Regions from separate parts of the Cytobacillus spongiae genome, predicted to be linked through region 1. Evidence: riboswitches for the same ligand, from Rfam matches in the RefSeq annotation. Region 1 holds a riboswitch; each other region holds the start of a gene.
The links. A riboswitch is a leader RNA that binds a small molecule or an ion and turns the genes downstream of it on or off. The one in region 1 is predicted to bind cyclic di-GMP.

Region 1 (8,417 bases):
TGTGGGAAAAAGAAAAACTCCAATTGCATCCGTTGCCAGAGAACCGATTTGAAGCTTGTAAGTTAGTGTCTTGCCAAGTAAGCAAAACATCTCTCATTACGATTGATACTAATCAATATTCAGTTCCCTGTAGTTATGTCGGCCAAGCTGTATGGGTAAAAAATTTTGTAGATCGAGTGATCATTGTGGCTCAAAATCAAGTGATCGCTGAATATAACAGATCTTATGTACGAAATCAAATGATTACTGTGTTGGATCACTATCTTGAAGTATTACTTAAAAAGCCACGTGCCATTCGAGATGCTCATGCGTTTCAATCATCTGATATTCCAGATGTATTCAGGCGTTTCCATCGAAAAATGAGAGAACAAGAAGGTGCAAGTGGGGATCGTAAGTTTATAAGACTTCTCCTTCTCCACCCAGAAATTGGAATGGAGAAACTTACAAAAGCTTTACAATAGGCTGAAAAAACAAACATTTATCGTTATGAAGTAGTGCATGAAATTATTCAAAAGTTAACCAATGTTTCAAGTACAATCAATAATCTTCCCAAGGAAGTGACACCTATTAATTTACTAAACTATAAGATTAAACAATCTAATATAGCACAATATGGGCAATTAACGGGAGGACATTGAGATGACAACAGAATTATTACTAGACCATTTAACAAAACAATTAAGAATACCGACGATTCATAAACTATATCGTTCTCTCGCAAGAGAGGCTGAAGAACGAAATCTTAGCTATAAAGAATATTTACTTGCCTTATTAGAGGCAGAAATGGAAATTAGAGATGAAAACCAACAACAAAGGCGATTAAAACAGGCAAATTTCCCTGTACAGAAAACTTAAGATTCATATGATTTCAGTTTAATGCCAACCCTTAACCGCAACCGGTTTTTAACTCTTTCAAAAGGTGAATTTGTTGAAAAGAAAGAAAATATTTTTTTTCTGGGTAACAGTGGTACGGGTAAAACTCATTTAGCCAATGGACTCGGAATTGAAATGATAAAGAACGGATATAAAGTTAAATTTATTACAGCATCTGAATTAGTGGAAGAACTCTTAATGGCTAATGAAGAACATAAATTAGGGTCTTTAGAAAAGAAATGGCTCAAATTTGATGTGATCATTGTAGATGAGTTAGGCTATGTTCCATTTTCAAAAGTAGGATCTGAGTTACTTTTTCAATTCTTTTCGAGCAGATATGAACGCGCAAGCGTCATTATTACAACAAATCTAGAATTCACTGAATGGTTGATCGCCTCACCCACCGTTCACATATTCATTTATTAAACGGTGAATCTTATCGTTTTAGACAAAGTATGAAACAAAAAGAAGAAAGTTAGTGACGGAACGAAAACTGCGAGGTGTTTAGATGTCTTGCGCAAGACATCTAAACACCCAATACCTTCCATTTATGGGAGGTGAAATAAATACCGTGTCTCACTTTTGAAGTGATTACTCTGGCTCAAATTAATATTGACAAAAACAACTACATAGAAATGAATGTAATAAATAGAAGGAGAATGTTTGATTTACCTACGGCCTTTGTAGGTGGAGGAATAACAGGATTTTTTGGTTTATGGGGTGTACCATTTAACTTAGCCTATACTTTTTTTATGTATTATAGAGAGTAAGGAAACTGGAAAAAAAGCAGTCCCTGTTATTGGAGCGTTAGTTGGAGCTTTATCGGACACACATACAATGAATAAAATAAAATTATAAAAGGAGCAAATCTTCTTTATCATAAGAGATTTTTATTTGAAAAAGATATTAGAATAAGTGAACTTAATTCAAATTTTGATAAAAATCATAATTCCGATATATTGGACTACGATCAAATAATGAAAAAGGTAAGATCCTGATAAATTAGAGTAAAACGAGCTTGTAATTTGAAACAAGCTCGTTTACTTTTGCCAATGAATATGGTGAAAGAACTTCGGGAAATAGGGCCATATGCTCTTGATAGATATATGGAAAAAGGTTTTAGAGAATGGTCTTTCTGTAAAAGAAAGTCAATATTTATCGCAGTTTCTGGAGGTGACTTCCCTAGAATAAGAGGTATAATATTCCACTAAAATTAAAAGATGTTTTATAGCGTCTATGTTAGACAAACCTAATATATATATTCACCAATGAAAACAATTCGGGTTCAAACGTTAATCTGTCTCAGATACTTGGCTGATTAGATATAGTTCCTAAAGTAAGAGTTGAAAATATACTTAAAAGCTATATTCAATATTCGAAAAACATAGTAGTATATAAATAGGTAATTAATACTATATATTGGCAAACTGCTTGAAAGAGTGGGACGCAAAACTAAAGGGGCTAATCCTGGTATTTCCTGAGATGCCAGCCAGTTGCATCTAACTTAGATCTTCTAACGTCCCTTTTGGGGCGTTTTTTTAAAAGTAAATTCTATTGTTAATTCAGGAGAAATCGGAAATGAGGAACTAATATGGTTGTTGCTGCCATTAGTAAATATTTTTATCCGGGTGAATGTGCTATTTATGAATCAGGGGATGTTTTTGATTTTCAAAATAAGTCAATAGTTGGCACAAAGAGCTTTTGTATTACAAATCATGGAAGAGTATTTGCTCACGATACAGGTGGGATATTTGGTGAGGAACAAACAAAAATTTATGTGGATAGAATTGATGTTACGTTTAGTGATTATAATATCATTTTGTCCAATAAGAAAAGTAGCATAGTTTCTTTTGCTGCCACGGTATCTACTTCAGAGTTTGTTGAAATTTATGAGAAGGTTCCAGAAGATAAATTCGTTTGTAAGTGGAATGGAAAAATTCCTTGTATTTATACATACAGTGAAGAAATAGGTAATAGTACCAGCTATGCAAAATTAGATGAACTGCAAATAAAATCGAATAAACTAATGTTCGCTAAAGATAAGGAAACACTACCTTTTTATCGAATAAAGAGTGTTGTCCGAAAAATGAAATACCTAGAAATAAAAGGGGTCTTTTCTTTACATGGCTCAAATAAAACCACTCTAAAACTATATATATTTGATGAAAATCTAAAAAAAGAGATTATTGATAAGGTAAACAGTAACCCAAGCATTTTTCAGCAAATTGGGGCAATAACCGAAATTTATCCTACAACTCTATCTGCCACTTTTTCAGATGAAGTAATAAGGGATAAAGAAGTAACGATATGTTTCGACGCATCTACTATTTATTTTATAGATGAAAAAAAAACAACATGTTTAGGAACACTCTTACGTTCTTCTACCAATGCTTATTACAGTAAACTTGATGAAAAACTCGCGTTTGAATGTGGTGATTTTGTTTATGTAATAACAGTGATTGATGTAAATCTTAAAGAATATCTTATGAAGTACTTTATTAAAAGTACAAGAATCTTTATTAATAGACTTGGGAAGTTACATGGAGTATTTCATGGAGAAACATGGAAGCAACAAGAAGTTAATGCAATAACTGAAGGAAGGCATATTCGTTTAAGCACAACAAATACACAAAAGCTGCTTACGAAACTAGATCTCACCGAATGTGAAATTCTTAATGACGATAAAAAAATTTTTATAATACGCAAAAATCAAATAGCATTATTAAGATTGCACGAGTATAAGAATTTACATTTATTTACTCAGCCAGAAGAAAAAATTACCGCTACATTTTCATTTGGGTATAACGACAATGATGACCCGTTCTTTATCAAACAGGATGAAGAAAAAATCGTATTATCACAGAGTCCATCTTCTATGCAGTTTAAATATTACAATGAAAAGATTACTGACATTTCAATTAGTAAATATGGTGAAGATGAAACTTTCTTTTCTGAAATAAACATTAGTTTAAGAGATGAATCCAAAAGCCTTGTTATAAACGTACCAAACGCAATTATAAAAGACCTAATTTATAAGACCTATTATTTTTCAAAAAGAAAATCATTGGATTTGGTTTCTACTGAACAATTGTATTTGAGTTACAGCAGACAAGTAAATGATTACATTTTGTATCAGTATTACGGTCAGATTTTTGCAATGTATGAGGGGTTAAAAGACATTCAACAAGCTGAAAGTAATAAAGAGGTATTAAATAGAAAGATTATTAATTTTTTATATTATTCAATTAAGGCACTAAAAAACCATTTTGATACTGTTTCCATATACCTTCCTGCCTCATTGGAAAGGGAAATCCAAGAAATAGCTAATGATACTTTTCAAACTTCCACCAGTGCATATAAGAGTTTACAGCGAGGATTATTGGGCATAACAGGTCAAGTTAATCGAGCTCTAAATGAAATTGAGGGTTCGCTTTCAGCTGTTTCTTTTATGCTAATTAAAAGAGAAGATTATAACAATCTTGTAAAAGAAAAGACTAATAGAGATCTTGGGTTTTCAGGAGGAATGGCAGCACTAGGTGTTGCTACAATCGGTTTTAATCCCATCGCCCCAATGCTTATTCTTGGCGGAGTACTATCGGGAATAAATTCATTCTTTAGAGAAAGTGATGCTATAAAGCAGGAGGAATTACGCAAGCAAAATGAAGAGTACAGGGTTGATTTCTATGTTGGTAAATCCCTAGATGCGGTTGAACACCTTATTCACACTTTACTCCCATATTTTATATCTGAAACAAACGATTATGTCTTCCGTACATTCAATCTTGTAAGTCAACAGTATCAGGAACTTCTTGATACGCCCGAAGTAAAGGGAAATTTATTTACAAAAATATCGCAATACTATACATTCAAACAATTACCTATTGATTACTCGGTATTAATTAAGAAAAATGATTTAATTGGATTAACACATAGTTCAGTAAATAGAAGTGAAATGTTTATTGAGCAATTTCAAAGGGAGGTAATAGGAAATGTTCCAAAATCGATTGAGGCAACAACAATCAAATGATCCGTTTGAGAATATGGGAAAAATAGAAGAAAGACAAGAAATCGAGGGAAAAAATAATCCATTTGATAGAAATGAAACAGGAGAAGCAACTGCCCCAGGTACACATTTTGTTGATCCTCATTACGTTCAAGATCATACAAGAAGTGATGGTACACATGTGGATGGTTATTGGAGAGATGGAGATGGGAATACTCATCATGACCAAACCTTTGAAGAAGGTGGAGGTTATGATCGAACAAACCCGGATGGAGTTGTAACTAATAATTTGGGATTTGATTCTTAAAATGAGTGGAGAATACAATACAAAAACTTAGAAGCATCTTATTACTGTGTCTAATTTTTTGATATGTGGGATTTAATCTATTAGGCTATTTAGATACAGAAACACATAGAAAAGGCATCGGTAGGGGATCAGTTTACCAATGCCTTTTTGCCTCTTAAATAACCACGGTGAACCATACCACAAATAAAAGTAAAGTAAATATTAAACAAACTTCAATAGTACATTGTTGGTTTGTTCAATTTATAACAACGTGACTTTAATATGACCAATCGATTAAACGAAAAGGATGCATTGTTTCAAAAAGAAAGGATGCATCCTTTTTGTATTCTACATTCGTATGAAACCGGGACATGGTACCTGACCCCATGTCCCGCCATGTCCCGCCATGTCCCGCCATGTCCCGCCTGGAATCTATGTAGTCTTTTTCTCAACATTTTCGATGGTTTCTCCTCGCGGAAGTTTATACAATCTGCTCTTCGGTTCATAGATCTTTTGAGCCGGCCATAGTCCGTGATGTCCTGAAAATAGAAAGCTGATAAGACAAGCAACGAAAAAGTATTCCAGTCCTTTTCCGTTAAACATCTCCATTGCCAGGAGGAAAGCAGACAGAGGGGTATTGGTCCCTGCGCTAAAAACGGAAATTAACCCTAATGCAGCGAGAAAAGACAGCGGTAAATCGACAAAAGTATGTAACGCGTTGCCTAATGTGGCGCCAATGAAGAATAAAGGAATGGCTTCCCCGCCAACAAAGCCGCTACCTAGAGAAATCGCAGTAAAAATTAGTTTGGCCAGGAATGAGAATGGAGGGATTTCTTCTATGAAAGATTGTTCCAGCATTTCTATTCCCCGTCCGTTGTAGTCCTGTGAACCAATCATGAACGTTAAAGCTACCAATACGATTCCTCCAAAGAAGGCTCTTTTCATATGATTCTTCTTAAAAAATGTCTCAGAGAAATTTTGTATCCCGTGTCTCAACTGACAATATAAAACACTAATTAGGCTGAAGATTACGGATAAGACAAGTACTTTAAAAAACAGAATAAGTGATAGTTCCGGTATGCTTTGGATAGTGAATTCTTCGTGTTGATGTCCCCAGCATGCTGTTGTTACATAGTGTCCAACAAAGCTCGCCGTAAGGCATGGAACCATTGCTTCCAATCTCAATTTTCCTATTGAGGCCATCTCCATTCCGAAAACAACACCCGTAATGGGTGCCCCAAAGGCAGCACCGAAGCCTGCACTTATGCCACTCATCATGAGAATTTTCGAATCCAATTTGTTTACTTTAAAGAAGTTAATGACTGCAGTCGCTACACTTCCTCCCATTTGTACAGCTGCCCCTTCTCTCCCTGTTGATCCCCCTAACAAAACGGTGATGAAGGTTCCAATATACACGATGGGCCCCATTCGCACTGGCACTTTCTTTGTCCCATGAACGGCGTCGATTACCAAGTTATTTAATTCAGACGTGTCATGGTACGTATGATTCAAATAAACCTTCCCATAGTTCATATATAAGTAACCGATGATGATTCCTCCAAAGGGGAGGAGCAAGATAAGCCAATCGCTTTGTAATCGAACATTTCCAAGGTAATCATTCGTTTTTAAAAGGAAAGTAGTTGTCGAGCCGACAACTAAACCAACGATGCTTCCAAAGAAGCTCCATTGAGCAAAATTTGCAAAAAAATGTTTATACGTTCCAAGCATCCACCCATCACTCTTTCCCAACCTGTTTTAAACGATAGGTTTATTCTTACCTAATGTAATTAGATTATTTAGGGGAAATTGGATTAGGTAAGTGAGCAAAAAGGGTTGACCAATTGTAAAGCACCTCGAATCCTTCTATTTACTTTAGGACAATCAATATCAAGATTTACGGGACGGCTGAATTTGGTTTATTCTTTTGTTTTCAATGATTTAATGATTGGTGGGATTGTGTTGAATCCAATTATCATCCATCGTGATTTGGAAGATAGAGATGACATAATTTAACACCATCTCAAATTGTAAAGCTACGCCTGAACATGTAGGCTCAGGGTTTTTAGTCCATTCTAAAAGTAAGAATATTTAAAAAACAACTGTATTTATGACAATTAAATCATATAATAGGAACATATTACCTTAACAAGTTGTTAATCTTAAAAAATAGCATCAACAACAGTAGTAGGAAAATAATAAAAGGGTGTTTTTATTTGAAAAGAATAGTGAAATGGCTTGTTTATTTAGTAGGAATTGTAGGTCTTTCTTTTGTCTTGTTTTTAGGGTTTGTAACCATCACGGAGGAAGTTCCGAAAGATGTGATTAAGTTGGAAGTAGAAGATAACAACCAAAAGGTATTGGAGGTAGGAGAGCCGTTTAGTACGACTATTTTTAATATAGGATATGGGGGATTGGATCAGGATCAGGACTTTTTTATGGACGGGGGAAAAGGCTCGCGTTCAAGTAGTGAAGAGCAAACGTTGAACAATCTTGAAAATATGCTTAGCTTCTTACAAAAAGCAGATTCTGATTTTATTCTAATACAAGAAATTGATGTTAAGTCTAGAAGGTCCTATGATACGAATCAGGTGGCTATGTTTGAGGAAGGTTTATCAGGATATGGGTCGACCTTTGCGTATAATTATAATACTCCATGGGTACCGGTGCCCATTTTAAAGCCAATGGGTTATGCCAATAGTGGGTTGAGTTCTTTTTCGAAGTATCAGATTGAGGAGGCTACAAGATATCAGCTTCCTGGAAGGGAATCATGGCCACGTCAATTATTTGAGTTAGATCGAGCCATTGTTGAAACGAAGATCCCCGTATCGAATGGCAAATACGTAAGAATGGTAAATGTTCATTTATCCGCTTACGATAAAGGCGGAAAAATCAGAGCCCAACAAGTCGTATTCTTGAAAAAGTACATGAATGAGCACTATAAAAATGGCGATTATGTTATTTTAGGAGGCGATTGGAATCAGCTTTTGTCTGATGTTCAGTTGAATGACCCGGCATTTATGAAAGAGTGGCCGGAGTGGCTTGTTCAATTGCCAGAGGACTTTACCGATGGAGGATTTCAATGGGCGGTTGATTCAACTGTTTGGACGGTACGGGATGATGTAAAACCATATGTGGCCGGAGAAAATTTTGTAACCATTATTGATGGATTTTTAGTGTCACCCAATATTGAAATTGTCGAAGTAAAGGGGCACGATCTAGGGTTTGAGCATAGTGACCATAATCCGGTTACTACGA
Region 2 (8,417 bases), 450 kb from region 1:
TAATATTTGGGAATGTCAATCCTGCCACCATCAGTATGCCCCTTTAAGCTTAGCCGATATGAGGAAGTATGCCACACATGAGATATCTGCTGACATTGAGCTTCATAAACCATATGTAGATCAAGTTCGATTAAGGTGTTCATGCTGTGGGGAGGAAATGGTTCGTACGAAAGAAGTCATTGATGTATGGTTTGATAGTGGTTCAATGCCATTTGCCCAATATCATTACCCATTTGAAAACAAGGAATTATTTGAGAAACAATTTCCAGCGGATGTAATTGCGGAGGGTGTGGATCAAACGAGAGGTTGGTTTTACAGCTTGCTCGCTGTTTCTACACTATTTACAGGCAAGGTTCCCTATAAGCGGGTTCTCTCACTAGGGCATATTTTAGATGAGGCTGGGCGAAAGATGTCTAAGAGCAAAGGGAATGTCATGAATCCAGTAGAACTCATTGAAGAGTTTGGCGCTGACGCACTAAGATGGGCTCTACTAGCTGACAGTGCCCCATGGAGCAATAAGAAATTTTCAAAACAAGTAGTGAGTCAGGCTAAATCTAAATTGGTAGATACATTCGTGAACATTCACTCCTTTTACTCCCTATATGCAAGCATCGATCAGTTCGCTTCGGAAAAAAGTCAGAAAGGTACAAATACGCTTTTAGATCAATGGGTCTTATCTAGGTTAAATACCGTCATAAAAGATGTTAAAAAGCTATTAGAAAAGTATGAGATAACAAGTGCTGCAAGGGAGTTACTAAGCTTTGTAGATGAAGTAAGTAATTGGTATATCCGTAGATCACGGGAGCGATTTTGGAGTGAAGGAATAAGTGAGGATAAGCTGGCAGCATTCCACACCTTATACGAGGTACAAGTAAAACTATGTCAGTTGTTAGCTCCATTCACGCCGTTTGTTGCAGATGATATTTATCGAAATTTAACAGGAAGTAGTGTTCATTTATCTAACTTTCCAGAAGTGAATGTTCATCAAATAGATGAAGTACTAGAACAACAAATGGGAGGTGTACTTCAAGTCGTGGAGCTGGCTCGCTCCGTAAGAAATGCAACTGGTATTAAAACAAAACAACCGCTTTCAAAATTAGTTATTATGTCTACTGATGAAGGGGGTGAACTTGAGTTCCTGAAGGATTTCACACGTATTATTGAAGAAGAAGTAAATGTTAAAGAGGTGATAACTACTATACCTTCAGAAACCCTTCGGTATTCACTTAAGCTTCATTTCGGGACGGCAGGACCTAAACTAGGAAATCATACAACATACGTTCATCTATATTTAGAAGGCTTAGACTCAGAATCAGCTAAAGCGGCATTAAAGGATGGAGGCATTTCTGTACAATTGCCAAATGGGGAAGCTGTAAAAATAGATTTGTCAGATGTAGTGATTGAAAAATACGCTGACGGAAATAGGGAGCTTGCATCCAATCGATTATTCACAGTATTGCTAGATACAACGATTAATGAGGAGCTAAAAAGGGAAGGGTTCGCAAGAGAATTGATTCGAGCAGTTCAAAACTATCGAAAAGAATTATCCTTACCTGTTGAGAAGAGAGTGAATATTACAATCGATGCCACAGGGTCTGTTCAAGATACTATACAAGAGTATGAATCCTTACTGAGGAACCATCTGTTAGTAAATCGCTTTTTATTTGGAAAAGATGAACATATGAAATATGTGCAAATTAATGAGCAACATGTTGGGATTTTCATTCATGAATAGAAAAGAACGTTCCTAAAACACCTTTCTAGTTCTTTGCAACTAGGTGAATTGTAAAAGTTATGAAAATCGAAGTGTTTTTCATTGAAAAAAAAGAAGATATTGGATAAAATGACAATATTCGATAATATTTTTACTAATAGGGCAAACTCGTCGAAAGTCGAGGACGCAAAGCCTACAGGTCTAAGGTAACAAACTACTATGATGGCTGGGTTGCACTTTTTATTTGTGATGACGCCCTATTTGTGCTTTTTGGGGCGTTTTTTGTTTTTTCACTTGATAAAGGAGTTTTGCCTAGATGAGAAAAGTTGCTGAAATCCTAACAATGAACTTGAAAAGAATGGGAGTAACAGATGTTTTTGGAATCCCAGGAAAAGCGGTAGTTCCAATCCTACTAGAGTTAGAGAATGCGGGAATCCGTTTCAATTTAACTCGGCATGAAGGAGGAGCTGGATATATTGCTTCGGGATATTCTCTAATGAATAACCATATTGGGGTCGCAATTGGTACATCAGGTCCTGGCGGTACGAACTTATTAACGGCAGCTGCTCAAGCGAAAGCTTGGCATTTACCTGTAGTTTTTCTTACAGGACAGCCCTCTGCAAAGTCTATTGGTAGACCTTTTGGCCAAGATTCGACTCCATTTGGAACGGACTTGGTAAAGATGTTTGAGCCTGTTACGAAGTTTAGCGCCAGAGTTGAAAGAGCAGAATCTTTTGAGAATCTCTTTACACATGCGATTGAGAAAGCTTTATCTGGAGTGAAGGGACCTGTACATCTTTCGATTCCGATGGATGTATTAATAGAAGAGACTGAAGCATTTACTGTAAACATACCAAATGCTATGCACCATATGATTGCTCCTAAAGAGGACTTGCAGCAAGCTTTAAATTCTATAACGAATGCTCAAAGGCCAGTTATGGTACTGGGGAAAGGAGTCCATTCATCTGATGCCTATGAAGAGGTTATTGCATTAGCAGAAGCATTTCACATTCCAGTAATGACCACACCTGGTGGAAAAGGAACGTTTCCAACTACTCACCCTCTGTCATTAGATGGATTTGGCTTAGGTGGATCTTCGAAATCAAATGAGTTCTTGAAAAAGAAGTGTGATCTTATGATTGTCATTGGATCCAAGCTTTCCGATATGTCAATTGTGGGGATTAGCCAGGATCGATATCCTGATCAAGTTATCCAGTTTGATTATGACTATACGTTCATAGCTAAGTCGATTCCAGTCGATACAAAGTCCATCCTTGGTAATGCGAAAGATAATATTAGGTCTTTGCTCGAGCTAACGAATAGGGAGATTAAGAGAAGTATATCTTCAACACTACCATTTATGGAAGATGTGATGAGTGAGACAGATAGTTCTTCAGATCGAATGCTAGCAAAAGAAGTGATTCATACAATTAGGGAAATCCTTCCTGAGGATACGGTATTCTTTGGGGATGATGGTAGTCACTCATTTTATGCGATTCAAAGCTTATCCTTATCCCAACCAGGTACCTTCTTTTTTGATGATGTATTCGGAGCGATGGGGCATGCCATTGGGTACAGTATTGGAGCAAAAGTGAATCAGCCGCATCGGAATATTGTCTGTTTAACAGGGGATGGATGCTTTTTTATGCATGGGAATGAGGTGTCAACGGCAGTTGATATGAAGGTTGCTCCCATTATGATTGTTTTTAATAATGGTAGACTTGATATGGTGGACAAAGGGATGTCAAAGAATGTGGGCAAAGCAGTTGGGACCATCTTTCAGCACGAATTAGATGTGAAGAAATTCAGTGAAGCAATGGGTGCCTTATCCTTTAAATGTTGGAATAAAGAGGATCTAACGGAGGCATTAAAACAAGCAGTAAACTATCAAATGGGTCCAAGTGTGATCGAAGTGATGGTCGATCAAGAAGAAATTCCGCCCACTCTTTCGAGAGGGTAAACTGTTAGGAGTTGAAAGAAGTGTCACAAATGAAAGAAGAACTAAAAAGTGTTGAGAAGCTCGCTGGAAAAAAAGGCGTTTCCATTATGAAGGATCTACAAGAAATATTTCCTGATCTCGGCGAATTAGCTACAAAACTACACAAAGAAATTTATGAAAGAAATATATTAGATTTAAAACAGCAAGAAATCATTACACTTGCGGTTTTAATTTCACAAGGGAATACAGAATCTGCTTTTAGATTCCACATTAATGCCGCTTTACATGCAGGCTTATCCAAGGAAGAAATTTTAGAAATCATTTTTCATTGTGCACCTTATACTGGGTTCCCAAAAGCGATTAACGCTGTGTATGCTGCGTATGATATTTTTGTGGAAAATGGTTTAAGTTCATAATATAAATTTACATTAAGAGGAGAAAAAACTATGTCAATTACATCAAAAGCTGTTACAAAAACTCACAATGGCGCATACTACTGGAGAGCTACTACAACATCGATTACAGTAGAAGAAGCAAAAGATATTTCTGCTAGGGTAAAAAAAGAAATTAGCAGTCCTAGTATTAAATACTTTATTGTTGATAATCGCGATTTAAATGGACCATATAAGCAGGATGTTCAAGAAATTTGGTCTGATCTAATGAATACAGTGGCTCAAAATGTTGAGAAAAACGTAGTCATTTGTAAGGATGTAATTACACAAATGCAAGTGAATCGTATTTCTAGAACTACAGGCACGGCAGATAAAGTGAAGGCCTTTATCGATGAAAAGGAAGCATTGGCATTTATTGATATGACATCATTCCCATTCTAAAAAAAACCTCACTGAGTTACTCAGTGAGGTTTTTTTGATTGAGAAGGTAGTTTGATGGTAAATGTTGTTCCTTCGTTCTCTATTGATTTCACATCAATTTCTCCTTGATGCTCTTTTACAATTTTATAACAGATCGTAAGTCCTAGACCAGAGCCAGTTCCTTTTGTTGTGAAGAAAGGTTCCTTAATGCTCTCGATTAAACGAGCCGGAATTCCGCAGCCTTCATCCGTAATATCTACGGATATGTTCTGTTTCTGATCGCAATACACGTGAATGGTAATTGTTCCACTACTATGCATCGCATCAATTGCATTCTTGATTAAGTTAATAAAGACTTGTTTAATTCGTGATTTATCGCAATTACAGAAATAGTCATCTTCTTTTCCATCAAAGACAAGCTGTATATCTATATTTTTCATACTTGCTTGAGAATCCATTAATATAACAACTTCCTTCACAAGTGTGATCATATTATTAATGTTATAAATAATGGCCTGTGGTTTAGCGAGAGAAAGCATTTCTCCCGTGATTCTTTCAATCTTGTCAATTTCATCTTTAATGATATCTAAGAATAATGTGTCCGATTCTAGAAATCGATTATCTAATAATTGTAATAGTCCCTTTATAGAAGTTAAAGGGTTTCTAATTTCATGAGCTATTCCGGCAGAAAGCTGTCCAACCGATAATAGCTTCTCGCTTTGGATTGTATGCTCTAAGCTCTTTTTATGCTCGGTGATGTCTCGAATGATCACCTGTAAGGAAGGCTTATCTTCCATCATAAAGGGCATAATAACCGATTCAATATAGCGGATATCTCCGTTTAAGCTTAGCATCTCCCATTCATTTTTCATTGTAATCTCTTGAGTGCTCAGAATTTCTGTTGATTTGGTAATGAAATCATGATGATAGGCCGAGGATAGGAAATTTAAAAACGATTTACCTAAAATTTCATTCTCATGCTTTGCTCCTAATAAGTGCATACCTGCTTTGTTAATATATTTGAATATACAATTCGTAACAATGGCTACGGTATCAATGGAATTATCAATAAGCGTCTGATAATACTTTTGATGCATTGTATATTTCGCCTTAATATCGGAAAGGTCTGTATAGCTCTTAATTACAACATAATCAAGGTTTTCTCCATTAATCTCGAACGGTATGAGGGATGATTCTATATTTAATATATTTTTCTTCAATGTAAGGATTTTTTTTTGATTAAATGCTCGTCCTTTTCGCTGCTGACCTAAGTCCATATCTTTAATAATTTCTCTCAGATATTCAGGATGAGCAAAATCTGAAGCGCACGTTCCAATAATTTCTGTTACATCTTCAGCTTGAAATAACGAAACGGCAAGCTGATTCGCGTATACAAAAAATCCATCTTTCCCTATGAGTGTAGGGAAGGGGATTAATTCAATCGAATCCTGTAAAGTATGTTCCATCTCAATGATCTCTTTATAATTATACTTCCCTAACCTATTCTCCATAACACACTTCCAATAGTTAGAATAACTGCTATTCTATTCGTTCTTTATGTTACCTCTATCATAGCAGATTATGACAGTAGGTAGAAGGTCTCAATTAACAAAAATGGATGAATTAGTCTTCTAGAATAGGTAAAAACGTGGAATCCTTAATTTCGCGTAAGGCCAAGCTCGTTTGAATTTTGGTAACGCCGATTTCATTCAATCTTCTAATAAATTCCTCAAGTCCTTTCCTGTCCCTACAAGCAACCTTCAAAAGATAATCATACTCACCTGTTAAGCAATGACATTCCATCACTTCCTTCATGGAATAGAGCGACTTTTCTAATGATGACAGCTTTTCAGCTTCATGAACATTCGTACTCATAAAAACAAAACAAAGGAGATCGAATCCAAGCTTCTCGTGATTTAATATAGCTACCTGGTTTTTAATATACCCATCACTTTCTAAACGCTTAATTCTAGCATGAACAGCTGGTGCTGATAATTTCACCCGTTTTGATATTTCGAGATTGCTAAGCTGACCATCCTTTTGAAGCCAATCTAGAATTTGAATGTCTACATGATCTAATACTCTACTTACAATGGATTCCATTGTGATTTCTCCTTTTCAATCATTCAAAAAACAATCTAAAACCTAATTAAAATATGAATTATTAAAATTATATACGATAAAAAACTTTATTTTATTTCTAATATTTATTATAATACAAAATTTTCTTTTGTTCACTACTAAAAATGTTAAAATAATTCATATAACGATGTCATTGTGCACAATGGCTCTTTCATTCCTTGTTCGATTCATTTCCCTTAGCAGGAGTTTGAGCGGCAAAGTAAAGGAGCTTAATGACGTGAAATATTATTTATTGATGCTGTTAACAAGTCTTCTGTGGGGTGGAAATTTTATAGTAGGGAAAACCCTCGTTGAATATGCATCTCCAGGAACCTTGACGTTCTTAAGGTGGGGAATTGCAGTCATTTGTTTAATACCAATGGTTTGGTGGAAAGAAAAAAAGCTCATTCCTCCTAAACAATCGATTCTTCCTTTAGTCTTGATGGGGGTAACGGGTGTGGCATTATTCCAAGCGCTGCAATTTATGGCGCTGGAAAATACGTCTGCAACCAATGTGGGACTAATATCTACCTTAAACATGTTTTCGATCGCAGCCATCTCTTATCTTTTTCTTAAGGAAAGGGTAAATGGGTATCAACTATTATCAATGATCATTTCTCTGTTTGGAGTTCTACTTGTTCTCTCTAAAGGGAATTTTGAAATGCTTGTCTCTTTATCGTTTAATAAAGGGGATCTCTATATGCTGGTAGCTGTAGGGATGTGGGGGATCTATTCGGTTTGTAGCAAATGGGCAATGAGAATGGTTACTCCTATGATGTCCATCCTTTATTCGGGAATTTTTGGCCTGCTTGTTCTCATTCCATTTACAATACCTACGTTTGCCGTTTCTGCAATTGATATACCTTTTGTCCAATCCATCCTCTATACAGGCCTTATTTCGACCGTTTTGTGTATGGTTTTTTGGAATATTGGTGTCAATCAGCTAGGACCAAGCACTTCAGGATTGTTCTTAAACTTTAATCCTGTTTTCACAGCCATGCTTGCTTATCTATTTCTTGGAGAAAAAATGACGGTTCTTCAAGGTGTTGGAAGTATCATTGTCATGGCAGGATGTATTCTTTTTTCATTAACAAAAACGCACCGAGGAGAATTAAAGGGAAAACGAGTCTTGATACCAGTGAATGTCTTATCAAAAGAGGCTGTAAAATAAATTTATATATAGAAAGAAACAAAGGACGGCTCATCTTACATGGGCCGTCCTTGTTTCTTTTAGAAGGAAGATTTTAATATGCTTTCAGAATGCCTAGGATTACGAGTAATAGTAGAGAGGCTGCTTGCAATCAGAAATTGGGCTAAGTAGTAGGTGGTCATGATCAGCACCTCTGAATAGGCAAAGCTTGTAACAAATAGACTCCAAGAGAGAATAGAGTCAGAGAGGACAAATAGTACACTACCAACAGCAGCCGTCATATTTCTCGTTCGGATGGCTGATAAAGCCATTAGAGAAATGACTAGCATATAAACAATTACTGGGATAATCAGCTGGTTAAGTCCTTCCTCAAGTAAAGAAGAAATCAATTGATTTCCAATGGAAAAAGCATAGATTCCAATCAGAAATAAAGTGACAAATAGATCCTTTTTTGTTCGGGCTGCTTTAAAAAAACCGGATAAATAGAACAAATGCCCAACAAGAAAAGCTCCAAGCCCCGCAATAAAGGACAAAGTAATAAACCAGTCTCCAAGCATACAAAAGAATAGGCCTGTTAAGATCAGACGCTGCGAAGCATTTGGTCTAGAAGAAAACTGCTTGAAAGCATAAACAATGATAAGAACCATAGGAATTAATTTAAAAATTACTTTTACAATTAGC
Region 3 (8,417 bases), 690 kb from region 1:
AGTGCAAGCATATCTTCATCGACCCATTGATTCTCTCCCCAAGTTTCGTTTAGAAAGATTTTCGCTACTGCTTCTTTCCGCTCTCCCCCGAGTGCAGCATCTTGCAATGCTACTAGACTTTCATAGATTTTTGTCATAAGCTTTGCTACTCTTTTGCAGTGATATGTTTTCGTATCTTGATTTCCTAGCGATACAAAGCTTATAAGCTCGTGTAATTGCTTCATGCCTTTTTGAATGGGAGCAGTGTGTGCTTGAAGTCTTTCAGGCAACTGAATCAACTCGTCTGTCATGACTTCTAAAAATAATGTATGAGCTTCATAATATTCAATCAATCGAAGTACTTCAAGACCTAGTATATTTGCCGTTCCTTCCCAAACTGTCAGCACCTGAGCATCTCGTAATAGTCTAGGGGTAACGAAATCCTCAATATACCCATTTCCACCAAACATCTCAATCGCCTCATGAGAAAAGTGGATCGCTTGTTCAGCTGATTCCATTTTCAACAAGGCAATCAATAATCGGGTCATTACTTCATCTTGCTTATTCCCCGCCAGTGCTGTTACTTGATCAAACAGGTTTACGAGTGAAAAGATCGCACTTGTTTCCACCTCCTGCTTAACGGCTAGCTTGACTAACGATTCTTTCACCATTGGGAAATCAGCTAAGAACCCACCAAACGTGTGTCTCGAAAACGCATAATTTCTCGCTTCTAAAAAAGCTCTTCTCATAATTCCAGCAGAAGCAATCGCATTACAAATCCGGGATAAGTTAAGTGCCTCCATCATATAATAGATTCCCTTGTTCATCTCACCAACTAAATAAGCCTCTGCTCCGTGAAAAACAACCTCTCCCGATGGAACTGCACGTACACCTAACTTGTCTTTTAACCTTCTAATTTCTAGATTATTCAATTTGCCATTGTCCGTCCTCCATGGAACAAGAAAGAGACTTAAGCCTTTTGTCCCCTTAGGACTTCCTTCACAACGAGCTAAAATCATTGCCACACCACATGCCCCTGCATTTGATGCGAAATATTTTTCCCCATAAATTCTATAATGACCATCTTCTAATCTTGCTTGAACTTCATTCGCTCCAACATCTGATCCGCCTTGACGCTCGGTTAAAAAGGTTGCTCCTTCATACAACTCCACTTCACCAGTGGATATCACATGGGGAAGATACTTTTCCTTTAACTTCTTATCTGCATAATGATCAATTAGGTACGCTGTCGCCATCGTTAATGTCACTGGACAATAAAATCCAGGTTCAGAGTGGGAAAGAAGGTACCCTTGAGCATATGAGTAAAGATAATTCCCCTTTTTATTTAATTCAGGGATTTCCTTATGTACATAGCCCACTATTCCAACTTGATACGTTTGCTCAACCGTTTTTTTGTACCCCTCATTTACCCAAACATGCGATATATCCTCACCGTACTGGTCAAACTTAATTAACCTTGGCTGTCCCTCTCGATCGGTATGTACGGCCCTTTGATCAATTTCGGTCCCGCATAGTTCACCAAAACGGGTTAATTCCTCTTCTGCCCACTTGAAAAAATTCTCTTCTAAGTACTTTTTTAATATAAATGATAAATTAGGATCCTCTTGAAAAAAATTCACATCGTACCCCCTTTTAATAATTAGAATTTTCTGTTATTAATATTATCAATCAATCCCTAATAAACATCAACAGGATAGGAGCTTTTCTAAATATTGTAAACTAGTTAATTGTTTCGGTTTACGATATGTTATACTAACTTATAGAACATTTCCCACATCAATCTATGGAACTACGTTAACAAATTTGCTAATATGAAAATAATTAGACAGATAAAGGTGAGTGACAGATCGATGATTGGAGATCGTGTAAAAAAGCTAAGACAAGAAAAAGAAATGTCTCTATCAGAATTAGCAGAGCAAGCCGGTGTCGCCAAATCGTACTTAAGCTCATTAGAAAGGAATCTACAAACGAATCCTTCCATCCAATTCCTTGAAAAGATATCCAATGTTCTAGGTGTGTCTGTTGACCAGCTCATACATGATCAGCATTCTACAGATGAGCTCGATTCTGACTGGATCAATATCATTAAAGAAGCGATGGATTCTGGAGTAACGAAGGACGAATTTCGTGAATTCCTAGAATTCCAAAAGTGGAAAACGAAGCAAAATCAATAAAGTAAGAGCCATTAGGTTGTTCCTAAGTGGCTCTTGCTTGCGAAGCCCATTAATATAAAAAAGCATTTCCCAAAAGATCAACTTCTTCCAAGAAACACTTAAGTGCTGATATGGTATTTAGTTGTTACTCTTAAGCGGTTTCTTCACGATAAACTCCTTTACATTTTCTTTTCTTAGAAACTCTCTAATTTGATCAAGTTCAATTCCCATCCGTTTTGCCTCTAACATTAACCTCACCCAGTCATTATCTAGGTTTTTGCTAAAGTTCCTATTCTTCACTAGTTTATTCCCCCTAAAATACGTAGCGTATTCCAGGCAACCCAGCCATCATAGTATGAATACATACCTTAGATCTGTGATTTTGCGCCCTTATTTTTCAATAAGTATGCCTTTTTCTAGTTAAGACCTCCATAGCTTCTAATACTATCTTACACAATATCTGCAATGAAAATTGGCACTTCTTGTAAGGTTTGAATATTTTGTGACCATGACAAAACTACACCATTCACCAAATTCTCTTAAAAAATTTATTATAATCAGTTTGGACTCCATTTTTTCTGTTATTTACCTTTACCTAAACATAGGTAATTCTGTTAGATTCCTTACACTTCTGTCGAATTCTTTTTTTATTTTTTATGATGGTAATAGGAAATAAGTCCTTTAGGATGACTGACGAAAGGGGTTCGTGTATTGGTGGAGCTTCTTCGTAAACGGCCACGGATATATTGGAATACGTTCTAATGTCACCGCATCAAAAAATGGATAGCCTGTTAAATCATTCCCACAAATGGGACAAATCCATTTACCTACTTCACTGCTGCTAAAGGATGGACGATTACATTTCGTACAATTTTTTCTGTACATGGATTCCCTCCAATTAAGAAGCATCAATCTTTGTTTTTCTATAATAGATCAAGAGTAGAGCTCCTCCTGCGCTAAGGAAGACAACACTTGTTAATAAGAAATTAAACGTATTAGTAGCTGTATTAGGGAGTTTGTCTTTCATTACTGGTGTCACTAAGATATCATCATCTGTTGGATTGGGTGGATCATCGTTTGGGGCTTCTGGAGTTGTTACACTGTCTATTTCCTCTGCATAGAACTTGAGCACAAATTCAGCCTGTGATCCCTGGTAGCTATTTCCCAGCTCATAAGGCATTGTTACTTGAAACATCAATGTTTCCTTTTGACCTTTTGCTAAATTTCTAGGAGTAACTCCTTTAAACTCTTTTACTTTCCCCTCATAGAGCACTTTTGAACCGCTAAGGACAAGAAAGTCTAACTGCTCAAATAACCCTTTAACTGACTTGCTATTCTCAATAACGGTCGTATAGGAAAAATCTTTATTCCCATCATTTACAATCGTAATCTCTCTCGGCATCCAATCTCCTGGCTTGATATTATGAATCATGTATTCAATTCCATTTGACTGGATTGTAATTTCCATCTCATCCTTAGCTTCATCAGCTAAAACAAGGATTGGAAATAATGAATAGGTTATCACTAGTAGGAAAATCAGCAATGGCTTTGCCAAAGGTCTAATATTCATGGCATTACCTCACTTATAATAATTAGTAGAAAAAGGCAGGATAGTCCATCCCACCTTTTCTCTTTTAAAAAAATCCTATTTTCTTTCTCCTGCACCTTGTTTTCCTTCGAATGTCCATTTAAGCTGCAAAGAATCGCCTTGGAAATGGTTTTGATCATTGCCATTATCAACAAACTCAAATTGAACATACAACTTATCTGATGTTCCAGCCTTCAAGCCATCATTTTCTTCAAGGAAAGGAACAAATATTTTGTTTTCTACAGCATCTGGAGTCATCGACTTTAAGTCAAATAAAGTTGTACTGTAGATCACATGACTTGCTGGAATAGAACCTGGAGGAGCTGTCTCTTTATCAGAGTTGTATAAGAAGTTTACTCGGATATGCTTTCCAAAGTCATCACCAGCATTATCTCCTGCACCTGTAACTGTATAATCGGTCTTTAACAATACTCGAGCAATATCCAATGACCCATTATTGTGGAGGTTGAAACTACGCGTCATCCAATCTCCAGGCTTTAAATTGCCGATATCAATGATGGTAGTCGGAGATGCATTTAAGTCTAATGTACCTGCAGTAAATTTGCTTGTCGTTTCTGCAGTATCATTAAAGTAAGCAAATGTTCCTCCACCAATTAAAGATAAACCTAATGCTGCTGACGCAATCCCCATACCTAATTTTGTTTTAATACTCATATTCATTTTCCTCCTCTACCCTCTTCGGGTATGTAATATATATATTGACCCTTATGTTTCCATAAGGTGACCAACCTTGTTAGACCGTTTCTTCGTTTGATGCGGACTTCTTTGTTTTTGAATCAATTTCCCTTATTGTTTGGTAAATGCTGAAGCCAGCATAGCCAATTAAGAAAATTCCAGGGATGATCAGCAGCATTGCACTACCTGCTGGTGATTTACTGAAATCAATAAAATATCCTAAATAAGGAATCGTAAAGCCCGAATACTTAGCGACAACATTATCTGATAGGACGGGAGTCAAATCCTTTGATTTGTTGTTATCCCCTCTTGTTTCATAGAGAATGTTGTTACCACTCTCAATCACTCCCACAATTCGATGGGTAGTTAATTTCTCAGGGCCATCTTGGTATGTGATAATGTCATCCACTTTTAAATTCTTTTTTTCATTTTCTACAAGTGGTTTAACACCAATTACGGACCCTGTTTTAAAGGTAGGCTCCATCGAACCAGATAAAACAGACTTTAGTTGATACCCAAAGGCTTGTGGTTCGCCTCCAGAAGCTTTCGATGATACAACTAGAAATGCCATCATCACTAAATTTATAAAAAGGATCAGTGTGATCAAGTTGCTAGTAAGCTTCAACAATCTATTTCTAGTAATCTTCAAGAGTTACACCTTCCCGCCTCATGTTACTTGTAATTTATATACAATCATCCTCCAGACTCTTCGCTGGTTCTCCATTTGCTTGGATCTGGACGATGTTGTTTATTTTCATTTTTCCCCTGTCTCACCAGCTGCACTCCGAATAGTAGAACACCCTTGTAAAGCTTCTTCCCTAAGGGCTTTCCTCTTCAGAGTCCTTTTCATCGACTTCTTCAGTTGGTGATTCCTCTTTAATTGGTTCTGTTCCTTCCCCATCTTCCTGTTGTAGCTCTTCTACTTCTTGCTCAGAATCTTCCTCATCTTCTTGGTTTGATTCTTCAGCTTCCTCTAATTGTGATCCTTCAGCATCTTGTTCGGATTCTTCTTCCTCTTCTGATTCCGTTTCCTCTTCATCAGGTGTTGTTTGTTCACCTTCTTCATCTGCTTCCTCTTCATCAGATGTTGTTTGTTCATCTTCTTCAACTGCTTCCTCTTCTACATCATCTTGCTCTTCAGAATCACCTTTCTCTACATCCTCTTCTGACTCTTCCTCATCACAGTGATCAGATTCATCTTCCTTGCATTCTTCTTCCTCTTCCCACACGCCTGCTGTAATCACAAACTGATCTAGATCAGAATCAGAAAAGGACGCATTCGTTAAGCCTGTAGAAAAAGAGGTGATCCCCACTACCAAATACCAAACTCCTGCAATTTTAATGACAAACCAAAACGCTTTGTTCTTTTCACGGAACTTCCTAATTCGTTTGTACCTTATTCGAACCCCCTCCTTACAGGCTTAGTTCTTTTTAATGTTCAATTTCGTTCTTTTTATCGAACTCACAAGTTGAGTATAGTGCATTTGTAATAGTTTGAAAAATCGCAAATTTGGTTGATTTTTCGTTTTAAAGAACATTTTTCGTTCGTTTTCTAGAAATACCTCTCGTTATCTAATGATTTTGTATTTTTTAAAGAACGTTTTTGTTCGTTATAATGTTTTTATATTTACACTACAATTTAAGGGGAAATCCAATATGGTGGGAAAACGAATAAAGCAGGCAAGATTAAAAAGAGGGTATTCTATTAATGAGTTAGCGGAGAGAGCTGGTGTGTCTAAGTCATATTTAAGCTACATAGAACGAGGTATTCAAGAAAACCCTTCATTACAGGTGTTAGCGAAATTAGCGAAAACTCTTGGAACAAGTGTTGAGGAATTATTAGGCTCCCCGAGGGAAGAGTGGAAAATGAAAGTGCAGGTTGACAATGAATGGGTGGAATTAATAGAAGAAGCAATCCATCAAGGGGTGAGTAAGGAGGAATTCGCTTATTACTTGGACTTCATTAAGTTTAAACGAGCGAACGAGGAGCACGGGAAATGAACGGTAGATCCTGGTTACTCCTTCTTGCAGGACTGTGTTTGACAGCCGGAGTTCTGCTTTTAACGTATTCCTTTTCCCAATTACTTAAGCAAGATAGAAGCTTTAACAAGGCATTAGATACCGCTCATGCAATCGTAGAGAAACAAAATGTTCTTCAAAAAGAACAAACTCCATCACAGGTGACTTATCAACAAGGAGATATCATCGGACTATTACAAATTCCAACATTAACAGCAGAGCTCCCTATCATCGAGGGAACGAATGAGGATGAGTTAGAAAAAGGGGTTGGGCACTATTCAAAGACTGCACTTCCTGGCCAAACAGACCAAATTTTATTATCCGGTCATCGTGATACCGTATTTAGAAGAATAGGTGAGCTGCAAAAGGGGGATCACCTTTCAATCAAAATGAGGTATGGAGAATTCACGTATGAGATTTACGACTTCTATATCGTGGATGCCGATGACACGTCAGTTATACGTTCAACGGCCCCAAATGAAATTTTAACACTATCCACCTGTTATCCCTTTTCCTACATTGGCAATGCCCCATATAGATATGTCCTATCAGCTAAACGAATTAAAAAAAATCAGCCCCATTAGGGACTGATTTCTTTATTTTTGAAGGGCCACTGCAATTCTAGATCCAACTTGCGCATTATGTTTGACTAATGCGATATTTGCCGTTAGGCTCTTTCCTTCTGTAAGTTCTTTCACTTTTCCAAGTAAGAAAGGAGTCACCTTTTTCCCAGCGATGTTGTTTTCTTTTGCTTCTTTTAATGCAGATTCTATTACACTAGTAATAAATGACTCTTCTAGAGCTGATTCTTCTGGGATTGGGTTTGCGATTACGACACCGCCATTTAGGCCAAGCTCCCATTTGGCACGAATCATATCAGCTGCTTCCTTCGCTTCGTCTACACGATAGTTCACTGAAAATGGGCTTGTACGTGTATAGAATGCTGGAAGTGCATCTGTTTCATATCCAATAACAGGTACGCCGTTCGTTTCAAGATACTCTAGTGTAAGGCCAATATCAAGAATTGATTTCGCACCTGCACAGACGACCGCAACATTTGTTTTCGCTAGCTCTTGAAGATCGGCTGAAATGTCCATCGTTGTTTCCGCTTCACGATGCACGCCGCCAATACCGCCTGTAACAAACACTTCAATTCCAGCAAGCTCGGCACAGATCATCGTAGCTGCCACAGTTGTTGCACCATGCTTTTTCTTAGCAATTAAATAAGGAAGGTCTCGTCTACTTGCTTTCTCAATTTCATTGCTCGTTGCTAAAAACTCTAACTCTTCATTCGAAATACCGATTTTTATTTTTCCATTCAGAATGGCAATTGTTGCAGGAACCGCACCGTTATCACGGATAATTTGTTCTACTTCTTTTGCTGTTTCCACGTTTTGTGGATATGGCATCCCATGTGAAATGATTGTAGACTCCAAAGCTACTACAGGCTTTTTCGCTGCCATTGCATCTTGTACCTCTTTAGAAAACTCTAATAGACTATTTAACATGTTGCATTCTCCTCACTTAAAGTATTGTTTGTAGGCTTCTTGTAATCGTATATGGTTTAAGGTAGTACTTACAGTATCATGTGATTGAAGAGTTAGTAAGGAACAAGTCATTCCTACTTTACATGCATCCTCTGTCTTCAATCCTTTTAAATGAGCATATATGATCCCTGCAACTAAAGAATCGCCAGCACCTGTTACATCTGACACTTCTACCTTTGGTGGAAGCAAAACGCCGGCTTCTCCTTCTTTAGTGAAGAAAATCAAACCCTTATCTCCACGAGTAATCACTACCTTTTCTACTCCTTTGTTCATAATCAGCTCTGCCGCTTTAAAGAAGTCTCCATCGTTTTTGATATCAATTCCTGATAGAGCTTCTGCTTCATCACGATTGGCAATCAGCCACGTTACACCCTTTAAGTTCTCTGGTAGTTTTTTAACCTTAGGAGAAGATAC

Region 2: another riboswitch for cyclic di-GMP. It lies ahead of LS684_RS18140 (thiamine pyrophosphate-binding protein); the one in region 1 lies ahead of LS684_RS20155 (hypothetical protein).
Region 3: another riboswitch for cyclic di-GMP. It lies ahead of LS684_RS03255 (anti-repressor SinI family protein); the one in region 1 lies ahead of LS684_RS20155 (hypothetical protein).

What each region holds. Positions count from the first base shown of each region.
Region 1 covers NZ_CP089997.1:4,022,952-4,031,368, reverse strand. The annotation lists gene istA (IS21 family transposase) at 1-461, shown strand, start outside; partial or broken gene istB (IS21-like element helper ATPase IstB) at 640-1,299, shown strand; cyclic di-GMP riboswitch class I at 2,285-2,374, shown strand; gene LS684_RS20155 (hypothetical protein) at 2,465-4,900, shown strand; gene LS684_RS20150 (hypothetical protein) at 4,863-5,183, shown strand; gene LS684_RS20145 (chloride channel protein) at 5,595-6,890, opposite strand; gene LS684_RS20140 (endonuclease/exonuclease/phosphatase family protein) at 7,376-8,417, shown strand, end outside.
Region 2 covers NZ_CP089997.1:3,574,293-3,582,709, reverse strand. The annotation lists gene ileS (isoleucine--tRNA ligase) at 1-1,735, shown strand, start outside; cyclic di-GMP riboswitch class I at 1,866-1,953, shown strand; gene LS684_RS18140 (thiamine pyrophosphate-binding protein) at 2,031-3,674, shown strand; gene LS684_RS18135 (carboxymuconolactone decarboxylase family protein) at 3,704-4,069, shown strand; gene LS684_RS18130 (hypothetical protein) at 4,100-4,486, shown strand; gene LS684_RS18125 (ATP-binding protein) at 4,507-5,976, opposite strand; gene LS684_RS18120 (Lrp/AsnC family transcriptional regulator) at 6,089-6,568, opposite strand; gene LS684_RS18115 (DMT family transporter) at 6,843-7,757, shown strand; gene LS684_RS18110 (lysoplasmalogenase) at 7,817-8,417, opposite strand, start outside.
Region 3 covers NZ_CP089997.1:612,331-620,747, reverse strand. The annotation lists gene LS684_RS03265 (acyl-CoA dehydrogenase family protein) at 1-1,619, opposite strand, end outside; gene LS684_RS03260 (helix-turn-helix domain-containing protein) at 1,851-2,174, shown strand; gene LS684_RS03255 (anti-repressor SinI family protein) at 2,292-2,453, opposite strand; cyclic di-GMP riboswitch class I at 2,486-2,574, opposite strand; gene LS684_RS03250 (endonuclease Q family protein) at 2,835-3,038, opposite strand; gene LS684_RS03245 (M73 family metallopeptidase) at 3,052-3,723, opposite strand; gene LS684_RS03240 (CalY family protein) at 3,799-4,416, opposite strand; gene sipW (signal peptidase I SipW) at 4,496-5,086, opposite strand; gene LS684_RS03230 (AAA family ATPase) at 5,256-5,756, opposite strand; gene LS684_RS03225 (helix-turn-helix domain-containing protein) at 6,094-6,438, shown strand; gene LS684_RS03220 (class D sortase) at 6,435-7,040, shown strand; gene LS684_RS03215 (pseudouridine-5'-phosphate glycosidase) at 7,053-7,964, opposite strand; gene LS684_RS03210 (carbohydrate kinase) at 7,977-8,417, opposite strand, start outside.